Regions from separate parts of the Mycobacterium simiae genome, predicted to be linked through region 2. Evidence: riboswitches for the same ligand, from Rfam matches in the RefSeq annotation. Region 2 holds a riboswitch; the other holds the start of a gene.
The links. Region 2 has a riboswitch for cobalamin ahead of G6N33_RS02605 ((2Fe-2S)-binding protein). Riboswitches for the same ligand answer to the same signal wherever they lie in the genome.
Positions count from the first base shown of each region.

Region 1: it holds a riboswitch for cobalamin, as region 2 does, so the genes downstream of both, metE (5-methyltetrahydropteroyltriglutamate--homocysteine S-methyltransferase) here and G6N33_RS02605 ((2Fe-2S)-binding protein) in region 2, are expected to answer to the same signal.

Region 1 covers NZ_AP022568.1:3,979,779-3,987,031, reverse strand. The annotation lists gene G6N33_RS18735 (aldo/keto reductase) at 1-238, shown strand, start outside; gene G6N33_RS18730 (TrpB-like pyridoxal phosphate-dependent enzyme) at 472-1,743, shown strand; gene G6N33_RS18725 (TetR/AcrR family transcriptional regulator) at 1,844-2,404, shown strand; gene G6N33_RS18720 (NAD(P)H-binding protein) at 2,436-3,077, shown strand; cobalamin riboswitch at 3,130-3,320, shown strand; gene metE (5-methyltetrahydropteroyltriglutamate--homocysteine S-methyltransferase) at 3,471-5,771, shown strand; gene G6N33_RS18710 (DUF3556 domain-containing protein) at 5,768-7,253, opposite strand, start outside.
Region 2 covers NZ_AP022568.1:569,604-576,856, forward strand. The annotation lists gene G6N33_RS02580 (DUF349 domain-containing protein) at 1-694, shown strand, start outside; gene G6N33_RS02585 (Rv2732c family membrane protein) at 691-1,314, opposite strand; gene miaB (tRNA (N6-isopentenyl adenosine(37)-C2)-methylthiotransferase MiaB) at 1,311-2,837, opposite strand; gene recX (recombination regulator RecX) at 2,895-3,425, opposite strand; gene recA (recombinase RecA) at 3,391-4,431, opposite strand; cobalamin riboswitch at 4,589-4,718, shown strand; gene G6N33_RS02605 ((2Fe-2S)-binding protein) at 4,762-5,445, shown strand; gene G6N33_RS02610 (DUF3046 domain-containing protein) at 5,468-5,662, opposite strand; gene G6N33_RS02615 (glycosyltransferase) at 5,702-6,868, opposite strand; gene G6N33_RS02620 (limonene-1,2-epoxide hydrolase family protein) at 6,918-7,253, shown strand, end outside.

The sequences.
Region 1 (7,253 bases), 2.4 Mb from region 2:
CCAAGTGGCACTCGCCTGGCTGCATAGCAAACCCGTAGTGACAGCACCCATTGTCGGAGCAAGCAACGTCGGGCAAATCGACCAAGCTGTCGCCTCCCTCGAGATCGACCTCACCGACACCGAAGTGCAGGCGTTGGAAGCCGCGTATACGCCACGTTACGACTTCCAGGGCATCTCGGATGATGCTCAGCTGCAAGAGATTATCGCGCGGATACCCCAGTTATCCGCGGCCGGTTAGCGATTCGCAACCGTCCGGACCGCTGCGCCGGGACAGGTAAACCACGCACACGACATGCCGCGCGGCTCACCGTGGTTGACGGCCCGGCGTCGAAACCGGTCCGCACCCCGTTGCGGAATACGTTCGGCCCGGTTGGTGATCCGTCGAGTGATCCCATGCCCCTGCCGGCTGCGCTCTCACGCCTTCACTCGAGAGGAGACAACTCGTTGCGTTATGTGTTGAAACCTGAACAGATGCCCTCCGCATGGTTCAATGTCCTGTCCTGCCTACCTGCACCGCTCGCAGCACCGCGGCATCCGATCCTCGAACGCGAAGTCGACCCCGCAGATCTCGCTGAGTTGTTTCCCGCCGCCCTGATCGACCAAGAGACGTCCGCCGAAAGCTGGATAGATATGCCGGGTCCAGTGCTCGACATCTTAAGGCTATGGCGTCCAACGCCATTGGTGCGAGCCAGACGGCTCGAACGGTGTCTGGACACGCCGGCCCGGATCTACTTCAAGGACGAGTCGGTATCGCCTGCCGGCTCACACAAGTCGAATACTGCCGTCGCCCAGGCGTACTACAACAAGGCGGAAGGCATTCGGCGGATCACCACCGAGACCGGTGCCGGACAGTGGGGCAGCGCCCTGTCGATGGCGTGCCAACTGCTCGGCTTGGATTGTCACGTCTTTATGGTCGCCGCATCACACCGGCAGAAGCCGTACCGCCGCATCCTGATGGAGACATGGGGTGCCGAGGTGATTGCAAGTCCGTCTGCGACCACCGACGCAGGGCGCGCGGTCAGGCAACAGCATCCGGACAGCCCCGGTTCCCTGGGGATCGCGATCAGTGAAGCCGTCGAAGAGGCGTTATTGCGTCCGGATACGCACTATGCGCTCGGATCCGTGCTGAACCACGTGCTGTTGCATCAGACGGTCATTGGGCTGGAGGCCAAGCAGCAACTGGAGCTCGCGGGTGAGACGGATCCGGATGTCATCGTCGCGGCGTGCGGCGGGGGCTCGAATTTCGCCGGCCTCGCCCTGCCGTTTCTGCAACCGCACGCCCCCGAAGCGAACAGGCCTCGCCTAATAGCGGTCGAACCGCAGTCCTGTCCGTCGCTGACAGAAGGCATGTTGCGGTACGACTCCGGTGACAGCGCCGGTCTCACGCCGCGACTGTGGATGCACACGATCGGACGTGACTTCATTCCGCCGGCCACCCACGCCGGGGGCTTGCGCTACCACGGTGCGGCGCCGATCGTGTCCAATCTTGTGCAACACCACTGGATTGAAGCGGTTGCCTACCCGCAGGCCTCCGTGCTCGAGGCGGCCGTGCGGTTCGCACGCGCCGAAGGCATGATCCCGGCGCCGGAGACCGCGCATGCTATTCGGGGCGTAATCGACACCGCGCTGGCCGCGCGACGTACGCAGCAGCAGACCGTCATCCTGTTCAACTATTCCGGCCATGGCCTACTCGACTTGGCCGCCTACGACGACTACTTTCACGACCGTCTGCCCGACGAATGATGGCACAAGCCGGCAAGCATGGTGATCGAACCGGAATGATCTCCACTTATGCTCGACACGGCAGCGCAGCGTTTCCGGCGACCAAAGGAGGTGTCGACCTGTGGCGGACGAGGCCGACACGCGCATCCGCGCCGACGCCCTACGTAACCGAGAGCACATCATTGAAGTGGCGCACGACGCCTTCACGGAGTCGGGAGCGACCTCACTCAACGAGATCGCCAAACGCGCGGGCGTCGGGGCGGGAACCCTATATCGCCACTTCCCCACCCGCGAAGCGTTGGTCCTGGCGGTATACCGGCACGACGTCCAACGACTCGTGGGATCGGTCCCCAAACTGCTGCGGTCTCGCGCGCCGTTGGAGGCGTTCCGCTTGTGGTTTCTCAACCTCGCCGACTATGTCCGTCTCAAACACGGTTTGGGCGACGCACTCAACAGTGCGGCGCTGCAGCATGCGATCGACGAAACGTACGCACCCGTTGTCGCCGCGGTCGGTCAGCTGCTCGATGCCTGCAAGACCGACGGCTCGCTGCGGCCCGACCTCGACCCCGCTGATGTACTGCTGCTGATGAGTTTTCTGTGGCGGGTCGGCGAAGGGGCAGCGGGAAAGCGGCAAGCCAAACGAATCATGGACCTCGCCATCGAGGGACTGCGAGCTAGCTGACCCGGCCGCCGCAACGCGTACCGTCGGACACATGGCACGGATCATCGTCATCGGCGGCCACGGCAAGGTCGCCCTGCAGCTGGCTCGCATCCTGACCGACCGTAATGACCAGGTGAGCTCCGTCTTCCGCAATCCCGATCACTCCGACGACGTCGCCGCCACCGGCGCCGAGCCGGTGGTGGCCGACATCGAACAGCTCGACACCGACGCGCTGGCCGACCTGCTGGCCGGGCATGACGCGGTCGTCTTCGCGGCCGGGGCCGGGGGCGGCAACCCGGCGCGGACCTACGCCGTCGACCGGGACGCGGCGGTCCGGGTTATCGCCGCCGCCGCGCAGGCCGGCGTCACGCGGTTTGTGATGGTGTCCTACTTCGGCGCTGGGCCGGATCACGGTGTGCCACAGGATAACCCGTTCTTCGCCTACGCCGAGGCCAAGGCCGCCGCGGATGCTCATCTGCGCGACAGTGACCTGGATTGGACGATTCTGGGTCCCGGCCGGCTGACGCTGGAGCCGCCGACGGGCGAGATTGTGCTCGGAGAAGGAAAGGGCGAGGTGTCCCGGGCCGACGTCGCGCTCGTTGCCGCCGCGGCGCTGGCCGACGATTCGACCATCCGGCGGACCATCGAATTCAACAACGGCGACATCCCGATCGCACAGGCGGTGGCGGGCTGACTAAACTGCATCGCGCAGCTGGTCTGCACGCGCCGCGCCCGCGGCGCGGGCATCGAGCGAGGCAAAGGTTGGTCGCGCTTCGCGAGAGGGAACCCGGTGAGAATCCGGGACTGTCCCGCAACGGTATGCAGGAACGACCGCCGTCACAAGCACTGGTCGAGATGACTGGGAAGCGACGGCCAGTAGGAGCGCCCCCGGGTGCGCGCCTGCGAGTCCGGAGACCTGCCAGTTGTGCCGGGCGCGCCGCGCCCGGCGGCTCATCGCCTCGAGGAATGGGCGTTTGGCTGCACCCGTTGGCGGGTTAGTACCTCTACGAAGATGGGGTGCGCTCCGCTACGGATCGGCTGCACGTCCGCCGGCGGTGACCACCACGCCGATCGAAGGACGAATATTGTGACCGCTCAAGCATTCACCGCCACGGTTGTCGGCTCGCCGCGCATTGGACCGAAACGCGAACTCAAGCGCGCGACCGAAGGCTACTGGGCCGGACGCACCAGCCGGGCCGACCTGGAAAACGTGGCCGCAGCGCTGCGCCGCGACACCTGGAAGGGGCTGGTCGATGCCGGCCTGGACTCGGTGCCGGTCAACACCTTTTCCTACTACGACCAGGTGCTCGACACCGCGGTCATGCTGGGCGCGTTGCCGGCCCGGGCCGCGCAGGTCCCCGATGATCTGGATCGCTACTTCGCCGCCGCGCGCGGCAACCAAGATGTCGCACCGCTGGAAATGACCAAATGGTTCGACACCAACTATCACTACATCGTTCCCGAGATCGAACCGGCAACGAAGTTCACGCTGAACCCAGACAAGGTGCTCTCCGAACTGAAAGAGGCTCTCGACCAAGGGATTCCCGCGCGCCCGGTCGTCATCGGGCCTATCACGTTCCTGTTGCTGAGCAAGGCCGTCAATGATGTTCGGGGTGGCGGCGCACCGATCGAGCGCTTGCAGGAGCTGGTGGGCATCTATTCCGAGCTGCTGTCGCTGCTCGCAGACCCGTCTGTTGGAGGTGCGCAGTGGGTGCAAATCGATGAGCCGGCCTTGGTCACCGACATCTCTCCCGATGCGCCCGCGCTGGCCGAAGCGGTCTACAACGCGCTCGGCAGGGTCAGCAATCGGCCCGCCATCTACGTCGCCACGTACTTCGGCGATCCGGGCGATTCGCTGGCCGCGCTGGCCCGTACCCCCGTCGAGGCGATCGGTGTCGATCTCGTGTACGGGGCGGACACCGCGGTCGCGGGGGTGCCCGAGCTCGCCAGCAAGACGCTGGTGGCCGGTGTCGTCGACGGGCGCAATATCTGGCGTACCGATCTCGAAGCGGCGCTGGGCAAGCTTGCGGTGCTGCGGGATTCGGTGGCCCACGTCGCGGTCTCGACATCCTGTTCGACCCTGCATGTGCCCTACTCGCTGCAGCCCGAGACCGGGCTCGACGATGCGCTGCGCAGCTGGCTGGCGTTTGGGCAGGAGAAGGTCGGCGAGGTGGTGACGCTGGCCCGCGCCCTGCACCAGGGGCGCGACACCTTGTCAAAGGAGATCGCCGACGAGATCGCGGCCTCCAACGCGGCGGTGGCCTCGCGCCGGAAGGACCCTCGGCTGCACGACGATGAGCTGCGGGCCCGGATCGACTCGATCCTCGCCTCCGGCACGCACCGCGGTGACGCGGCGCAACGCCGCGCCAACCAAGACGAACGCCTGCACCTGCCGCCGCTGCCGACCACCACGATCGGATCCTTCCCGCAAACGGTCGAGATCCGTAAGGCTCGCGCCGCTCTGGTCGCCGGCGACATCGACGAGACCGAGTACGACCGCAGGATGAAGCAGGAGATCGCCGACGTCATCAAGCTGCAAGAGGAGCTCGGACTCGACGTGCTGGTGCACGGGGAGCCCGAACGCAACGACATGGTGCAGTACTTCGCCGAGCAACTGGACGGCTTTTTCGCGACCAAGAACGGCTGGGTGCAGTCTTACGGCAGCCGCTGTGTGCGGCCGCCGGTGCTGTACGGCGACGTGATGCGCCGGCATCCGATGACGGTGCAGTGGGCTCAGTACGCGCAGTCGCTGACCGACAAACCGGTCAAGGGCATGTTGACCGGGCCGGTGACAATCCTGGCCTGGTCGTTCGTCCGCGACGACCAGCCGCTGGCTGACACCGCGCATCAGGTCGCCCTGGCGATTCGCGAGGAGACGGTGGATTTGGAGGCCGCCGGCATCGCGGTCATCCAGGTCGACGAGCCGGCGCTGCGCGAGCTGTTGCCGCTGCGCCGGTCCGACCAAGAGGAGTATTTGCGTTGGGCTGTCGGATCTTTCCGGTTGGCCACCTCCGGCGTCGCCGACTCCACCCAAATCCACACGCACCTGTGCTACTCGGAATTCGGCGACGTGATCGGCGCGATCGCCGACCTGGACGCCGACGTGACGTCCATCGAGGCGGCCCGCTCACACATGGAGGTGCTGGACGACCTGAACGCGGTCGGCTTCGCCAACAGCGTGGGCCCGGGCGTCTACGACATCCATTCCCCGCGGGTGCCCAGCACCTCGGAAATGGCCGAGTCATTGCGCGCCGCGCTGCGGGCGGTGCCCGCCGAACGGCTGTGGGTCAACCCCGACTGCGGGCTGAAGACCCGCAACCCCGACGAGGTGAAGGCGTCGCTGCACAACATGGTCGCCGCCGCCCGGGAGGTCCGCGCGGGCGCCTAGTCCTCGCGCGCCTCTTCGCGTGCGTCGTCGACGGAAGTGGAGGGTGAGGGCTGCGCACCGGTGTCCGTCAGCACCTGGACCGGCACGTCGTCGGCCCAGGGCTGGCGGGTCACCATGTCGGCGACCTTGACGATGCCCCGCTCGAATTCGCCGGTCGCGGCGTCCACCAGCCGGTAGGTCTGGGTCTGCTTGTGGATCGGCTGCGCGTCAAGTAGCACCACCCGCACCTCGCCGGACAGAAAGCCGCAGCGCTGCTGCATTGCGGCGATCAGCTGCTCGTTGTGCATATGTCCGTCGCCGAAGTTCCACCCGACGGCGGTGCTACAGATCCGCTCACCGTCGGTGATGACGTAATCGTCCTCGTTCTGGCCGGCCATCGCCCGGTGTGCCAACGTGAATAGCGCCCGACCGTGAGTGTTCATGGCGCGGAACGCATATCCGAGATACATCGGGATCTGCGCGCGTTCCTTGCCGTATACCCGCTCCAGCTGGGCCGCCGGCATGCTGGCGATCGAGACGATGTTGTGGTTGATCTTCTTGTCCGCCGACGGCTTGATGCACCACAGCGTGGTGTCCCAGTTGCCCGCGTAGTACCGCATGCCGGATAGAAATGAGATCTTGCGGGGAAACAGGTTGCCCAAGATTACGATTCCCGCGAGCAACGAGATGAAAATCGCCACCGGCACCGGGTTTTTCAGCGCGGTCAGCCCGGTATGGACGTGCCCGACGAACAGCGCGAGTACGCCGAAGATCATGAACACGTTCCACTCCAGCGGCACACCCATCGGGATGGCGGTCAGGATGCCCAAGTGGAAGATCACCATGACGGTCGCCGCCACGGCCGTCGGCCAGCCGCCGTGCGAGACGAACAGCGCGATGGGCACGCACATTTCGACGAATGTGCTCACGTGGGCGAACACCCGCGATAACCGCCCCGGCCGCAGATCGTCAGGGAAATTTTCGAAGAACAGTCGCTTGATGAATCGGGGCCGAAAGACCGGGTTGTTGGACATCATCGTCGACATCACGAACGGAAAGTGCTTGTTCAGTTTGGATGTCGCCGCACCGATCCAGATGACCATGAACACCAGCTTGGCGGCAACGATCGTGTCGACACCGCCGAACAGGAACGTCAGCGCCAGCGACGCGTACACCTCGCCCCGAGCGGCCAGGAAGATCACCTTGTCCCGCAGCCCGAGCACACCGAGCACGACCAGTATCAGCACGATCCGCCAGGTGGGGATCATCCCGACCTGGCTACCCAGCTCCGGCACCGGGCCAGTGCCGTCGGCGAACAGCGTGAGGAAGAGCAACAACAGCAGCAGCCCGTAGAGCGCGCAGTCGAGCAGGGTGCGGGCGGTGCCCCGGGTCCCCGGCACGCGATTCGGCCAGGGGGGCAATCGGATGGTGTCGGGCCGCAGCCAATACAGGATCGAACCCAACGGCGGCCTGATGCGGTTGTTCAGCGGCCCGAAGCCACAA
Region 2 (7,253 bases):
GCGTTACTCGGCCGCGCGGGAAGCGTTCAATCGGCGGCGCGGGTCGCATTTCGCCGAGCTGGACCGCGAACGCGCCGGCGTGCGGCAGGCCAAGGAGCGGCTCTGCGAGCGCGCCGAGGAGATGTCGGACTCGACGGATTGGGCCGGCACGAGCGCGGAATTCCGCAAACTGCTCACCGAGTGGAAGGCCGCCGGACGGGCGAGCCGCGAGGTTGACGATGCCTTGTGGCGGCGCTTCAAGGCCGCCCAGGATTCGTTCTTCAGCGCGCGCAATGCCGCGACGGCCGAGAAGGACGCCGAGTTGCAAGCGAACGCCACCGCCAAGGAGGCGCTGCTGGCCGAGGCCGAGAAGATCGACACCGGCAATCACGAGGCGGCTCGGGCCGCACTGCGTGCGATCGCCGACAAGTGGGATGCGATCGGCAAGGTCCCCCGGGAGAAGTCCGCCGACCTGGAGCGACGGCTGCGCGCGATCGAGAAGAAGGTGCGCGACGCCGGCGACGCGAATCGGTCGGACCCCGAGGCGCAGGCCCGCGCCGAACAGTTCGCCGCCCGCGCCGAGCATTACGAGCAGCAGGCCCGCAAGGCGGCCACGGCCGGCCGGACCAAGGAAGCGCAGGAGGCCCAGGCAAACGCCGAGCAATGGCGGCAGTGGGCGAAGGCGGCCGCCGAGGCGCTGAGCCGCAAGTCTTAGCGGGTATCGGGGCGGGTATCGGGTTGATCCGGCGGTGCGGTGTCCACCGCGCCGTCCTGGTCGCCGAGTGTGTCCAGCAGGGTCCGGGACTGCTGTTCGGCAATGACGCGGCGGCGCTCTTCCTCGGCCGCGAGTTGCACGATCGTTCGCGACCACACCACGCGGGCCCAGTGGAAGGTCAGCAGGATCACGGCGATCCATGCCAGGAAAAGCCCCACGCCCGGCCCGGGGTGACCGGCGGCGACGGTCTGGCGCGACCAGACTGCCAGCAGCCCCGTTCCGCTGGCCAGCGACGAACCGGCCAGCGCAATCCAGGCCAGCGCCCAGCGCCGGGTCAGCAACGCCAGCATCGAGAAGCCGACGCCGAAAACCAGTGCCAGCCAACAGAAGACCCTTGACGGCAGCGACAACGCGGCCGCCTGCGCGCCGTGGCCGCCGAACAGCACGTCCCAGCCCCGCACCGAGCCGGTGTGCGGCAAGATGAACGAGCCCAACAGCACCAACACCAGGATCGCAACGACCAATGCCCTTGCGCCCGGGTCGAATTCGCGGGCGACGCGGCGCTCCGCGGCCTCGATCTCGGCACGCAGGGCGTCGAAGTCGGTGTGCTTCTTCGTCATTGGGAACACCCCAAAATTTCTGCTGGTGTGGCGACCGGCCCGACACCGGGCATACCCAAGCCGATACTGCGCGGACGTTGCCCGGCGGCATGAGCGTCACCGGCCTTGGTGCGACGGTGGGCCAGGATGCCCGCGTCGGCGATCAGGTGATGTGGGGCGGCCTCGGTGACGGTCGTGGTGACAACGTCGCCGGGACGCACCGACGGGTCGGCGGCGAAGTGCACCAGCCGGCCGTCGCGCGCCCGGCCGGTCATGCGTGCCGTGCGCGCGTCCTTGCGGCCCTCACCGGTGGCGACTAGCAATTCCACGGTGCGGCCGATCAGGTCGCGATTGCCGTCCAGCGAAATCTGTTCCTGCAGCGCAATCAGTCGCTCATACCGTTGCTGTACAACGGGTTTGGGCACCTGGTCGTCGAGTTCGGCGGCGGGCGTGCCGGGCCGTTTCGAGTACTGGAAGGTGAACGCCGCGGCGAACCGGGCCTGGCGCACCACGTCGAGGGTGGCGGCGAAATCCTCTTCGGTTTCGCCGGGGAAGCCGACGATGAGGTCCGTGGTGATGGCAGCGTGTGGCATGGCGGCACGAACCCGGTCGATGATGCCGAGGTAACGCTCGGCGCGGTAGGACCGCCGCATCGCGCGCAGCATCCGGTCGGAACCCGACTGCAGCGGCATGTGCAAGGCGGGGCAGACGTTCGGGGTCTGCGCCATCGCCTCGATGACGTCGTCGGTGAATTCCGCCGGGTGCGGCGAGGTGAACCGAACGCGTTCCAACCCGTCGATGCGGCCGCAGGCGCGCAGCAATTCGGCGAAGGCGCCGCGGTTGCGGGGCAGCGCGGGGTCGGCGAACGAGACGCCGTAGGCGTTGACGTTCTGGCCCAGCAGCGTGACTTCCAGCACCCCGTCGTCCACCAACGAGCGGACTTCGGCGAGGATGTCGGCCGGGCTGCGGTCGACCTCCTTGCCCCGCAGCGACGGGACGATGCAGAACGTGCAGCTGTTGTTGCAGCCGACCGAGATGGAAACCCAAGCCGCGTAGGCGGATTCGCGGGCGCTGGGCAATGACGACGGGAACTCCTGCAACGCCTCGACGATTTCCACCTGCGCGGCCCGGTTGTGCCGGGCCCGGTCTAGCAGCGTGGGCAGCGACCCGATGTTGTGCGTGCCGAAGACGACGTCGACCCAGGGGGCCTTGCGCAGCAGCGCGTCTCGGTCCTTTTGCGCCAGACAGCCACCGACGGCGATCTGCATGGCGGGGTTGGCCCGCTTGCGTGGCGCCAGATGGCTGAGGTTGCCATACAGCTTGTTGTCGGCGTTTTCACGCACGGCGCATGTGTTGAAGACCACCACGTCGGCGTCAGCTCCGTCGGCGGCGCGCTGGTAGCCGGCCGCCTCGAGCAGGCCGGCCAGTCGCTCGGAGTCGTGCACGTTCATCTGGCAGCCGTAGGTGCGGACCTGATAGGTGCGCACCGATCCCGTCGCGGGCCCACTCGGGCTCGCGGCGTCGGGCGCCACTGTCGAAGTCACGGGGCCATGGTACGGCGACCAGTGCCCCGCGGATTAACCCGCAGCTAGAACTCCCCGTCAGACCCGACGGCGTTCCCGTTCGGCGGCGAGCTCGGCAAGAACGACCTCGCAGGCTAGGTTCTGGCTGTAACCGCGGCGGGCCAGCAGGCCCACCAGCCGGCGGGTGATCCGCGCCTCATCGTTGCTGTCGCCGCTCAGCGTCTCGCGGCGCAGCTTGGCCCGGACCAGTTCTTCGGCCCGCTCTCGCTCAGTGGCGCCGTCGATGTCGGCCAGCGCCGCGGCGATCACCTCTTTGGCGACGCCTTTGGTGTGCAGCTCGGCAGCCAACGCGCGCTTGCTTTTTCCCGCCCTGGAATGCCGCGACCGCACCCACTGTTCCGCGAAATCCCGGTCATCCACGAGCCCAACGGCGGTCAGCCGATCGAGCACGCGCGCACTGACGTCGCCGGGGTATCCGCGCTTGGCGAGCTGACCGGACAGCTCGGCCCGGGTACGCGACCTCGCGGTGAGCAGGCGCAGGCACAACGCACGCGCCTGCTCGTCGCGGGTGGGCTCAGAAATCGACGGGGGCTGGCAGGACGTCATCATCGGTCACCACCGCGCCAATGCCGAGCTTCTCCTTGATCTTCTTCTCGATCTCGTTGGCGATGTCGGCGTTCTCCATCAGGAAGTTGCGGACGTTCTCCTTGCCCTGCCCGAGCTGCTCGCCCTCGTAGGTGAACCAGGAACCGGACTTGCGGATGAAGCCCTGGTCCACACCCATGTCGATCAGCGAGCCTTCCCGGCTGATACCCCGGCCGTAGAGGATGTCGAACTCGGCCTGCTTGAACGGCGGCGACACCTTGTTCTTGACGACCTTGACCCGGGTGCGGTTACCCACCGCGTTGGTGCCGTCCTTGAGCGTCTCGATCCGGCGCACGTCCATGCGCACCGACGCGTAGAACTTCAAAGCCTTTCCACCCGTGGTGGTTTCCGGACTGCCGAACATCACCCCGATCTTCTCGCGAAGCTGGTTGATGAAGATCGCCGTGGTCCCCGAATTGTTCAGCGCGCCAGTCATTTTCCGCAGCGCCTGGCTCATCAGCCGGGCCTGCAGACCGACGTGGCTGTCACCCATCTCGCCCTCGAGCTCCGCGCGCGGCACCAGTGCGGCCACCGAGTCGATGACCAGGATGTCCAGCGCGCCGGAGCGGATCAGCATGTCGGCGATCTCCAGGGCCTGCTCACCGGTGTCCGGCTGGCTGACCAGCAGCGAATCGGTGTCGACGCCGAGTTTCTTGGCGTAATCCGGGTCCAGGGCGTGCTCGGCGTCGATGAACGCCGCGACGCCGCCGGCCGCCTGGGCGTTAGCCACCGCATGCAGTGCGACGGTCGTCTTACCCGAGGACTCCGGGCCGTAGATCTCCACGACCCGGCCGCGCGGCAGGCCGCCGATGCCCAGGGCCACGTCTAGTGCTATGGATCCGGTCGGAATGACCGAGATCGGCTGCCGCATCTCGTCGCCGAGACGCATCACCGAGCCTTTGCCGTAGCTCTTTTCGATCTGGGCCATCGCCAGTTCGAGAGCCTTCTCGCGGTCGGGGGCTTGCGTCATGGTGCCTCTCCTATAGCAGTGTGTTCGATGACCTGTTTCGGTCGGTTGGCCGTGACACTAGGCGCGGGGTCCGACAATTCCGCTTCAGCGCTCCCCACAGTAGCCGAACACCTGTTCGATTCAAGTTCGACACGCCGCGCGTGTGGCAACATCGGCTATCGAAAAGGGCGACGACGGGCCCGCGCGAAAGCTCGAGGAAACCGGTGCGAATCCGGTGCGGTCCCGCCACTGTGATCGGGCACATCCGAACCCGAAAGCCAGATACTCACCGTCGGCGCCTGCTCACCAGACACCGGGGCGGATCTCCCCGGGGAGGGCGGTCGCACACGCATGGACATCTCGGGCGAGCTTGCCCAAATAGCTTCGTATAAAGGGTTTTTCGCCTTGCCGGTGGGCGGCACCGCGATCGGATGGCACCCGGTCCGCAGGGACTACGCCGACGGCTTCGCCGATTTGATCGACGCCACCGCCCGCCGCTACCGCACCGGCGATCTGCGGATCGGCGCCTCACTGGTGCATCTGGGCCACGCCAGCCGGCTGTGGTCACCGGTGCTGGGCTGCGCGGTGGCACACCAGGTCGTCCCGGACCTGAAAACCCTCGAACGTGCCGACGACGGGGCCCGGCTGCGCCTTCCCGAACCCGTCGGGCGGGCCGTCTCCGGGGACTCCGACGCTGCGGCGAAGATGCTGTACCGCGCTGTGGTGCAGCGACACATGCAGCCGTTCGCGGCCGGGTTGCGGGTCAAGCTGGCCCCGGCCCTGTTAGCCGGCAACCTCGCGTCCGCCCTCGTCGGCGCCGCGCGAGCGCTGCTGTCCGCGCGGCCCGACCTGCGCGGCCCGATCCTGCAGATCACCGGCGCGCTGCTGGACACCGGCGTGCTGTCGGGAACCGGCGCCATCACCGACGCGCAGCTGGGCTTTCGGCGGGCGAGCTGCTGCCTGTTCTATCGGCTGCCGGGGCGATCCGTCTGCGCCGACTGCGTGTTTCGGGCGCGCGGGCCGGCCCGCTGGTGAACCCGCGGCTGAGCCGGCGGTCTCACCACTGGTCGCGGGGCACGTCGAAGTCGGCGCACAACGCCCGCCAAACCTCACGGGGTTCGATGCCGTCCTCGATCGCCTGCGCGGCGGTGCGGCCGCCGAAGCCCGCCAATACGTGGTCCACCAGCACCGATGCGCCGTACGCGGCGCCGAACCGCAACACCACTCGCTCGTTGAACTCCGTCAGACGCACATCAGCCAACATACTGGGCAGCCAACATCCCGAGACTTTTCAGCCCGCCCGGGCCAGCGCCTGATGGCAGACCCGCACCGGGTCGTCGACCTGGCGGATGCCGGCCGCCGCGGTGCGTGCGGCACCGCGGTAGCGGGGTGACGACAAGACGTCGCCGACGGCTGCCACCAGCGCCTCGGCGGTCAATGGGCGAATCAGCCGCGCGCTGCCCTGCCGGGACACCCGGTTGGCGATCTCCCATTGATCGCCACCGCCGGGCACCACCACCAGCGGCACGCCGGCCAGCAGCGTTTTGGCGACCATGCCGTGGCCCCCGCCGCAGATCACCACGTCGGCATGCGCCAACAGTGCGTCCTGGCGTCCCAGCCCGACCGTGGCCCAGGGGGGCACGGTCAGCTCGGCTCCGCCCAGGCGCGACACCAGCAGTCGCGACCCGGCCGGCAACGTCTGCCCCGGCGTCAAGCACGCCAGCGCGACTTCGGCCAGACCTTCAGTCCCGATCAACGCGGTTGACGGCGCGACGACCACGACCGGGCCCGAACCGTCGGGGACCTCCAGGATGCGGTCGGTCGGCTCGAAGTGCAGCGGACCCACCACGACGGCCTCGGCCGGCCAGTCCGGGCGGGGCACCTCCAGCGCCGGCAGGGTGGCGATCAGCCGGCGCAGCGGCCCGGGGTCGCGGACGGGCAGACCGATCTCGGCGCGTGCCAGCTCCCGCTGCCGCAGCCCGGTCCGCCACGACCGCGCCGTCAGGGCGCGCATGGTGGCATCGCGCAACCGGCCGCGGATACCGGTGCCGGGCGCCAGCCCGCTGCCGATCGGCGGCAGCCCTTTCGATGGCAGGTACAGCGGATGCGGGTTGAGCTCGATCCATGGGACGCCCAGCAACTCGGCGGCCATGCCGCCGCCGGCGGTGATCACGTCGGAGACCACCAGGTCGGGTTGCAGCGCGCGCAGCACCGGCACGTTGAGCACGGCCATCCGCGCGGCTCGCCGGTGGATGCGGGCGCCGGCGTCGAGGTCTTCGTCGGTGGCCGCCAGCCCGTCGAGCGGCAGCGCCGCGATGCCGGCGTCGCGCGCGGTCGGGAGCCATTCCTCGCCGGTGAACAGGGTGGGCTCATCGCCGGCGTCGCGGAACCGCAGGCAGAGCGCGATCGCGGGAAACGAGTGCCCGGGATCTGGGCCGGCGACGACGGCGACTCGCACCGCCTTACCCTGCCACAACGCGCCGCCGGCACGCGCCTACGCTGGCACCATGACCGAGCTGACCCAGACAGCCGTCGCAAACACGCGCACGGTCGAACGATTTCTGAATGCGCTGCAGGATGTGGACCTCGAGACCGCAGCGGCCGCCTTGGACGAAAACCTCATCTACCAGAACGTGGGCCTGCCTACGATCCATGGCCGCCGCCGGGCCATGCAGTTGTTCCGCCGGATGGACGGCAGGGCGGGTTTCGAGGTCAAGATCCACCGCATCGCCGCCGACGGCGCGGCGGTGCTGACCGAGCGTTCCGACGCGCTGATCTTCGGCCCGCTGCGCCTGCAGTTCTGGGTGTGTGGCGTCTTCGAGGTCCACGATGGCCGAATCACG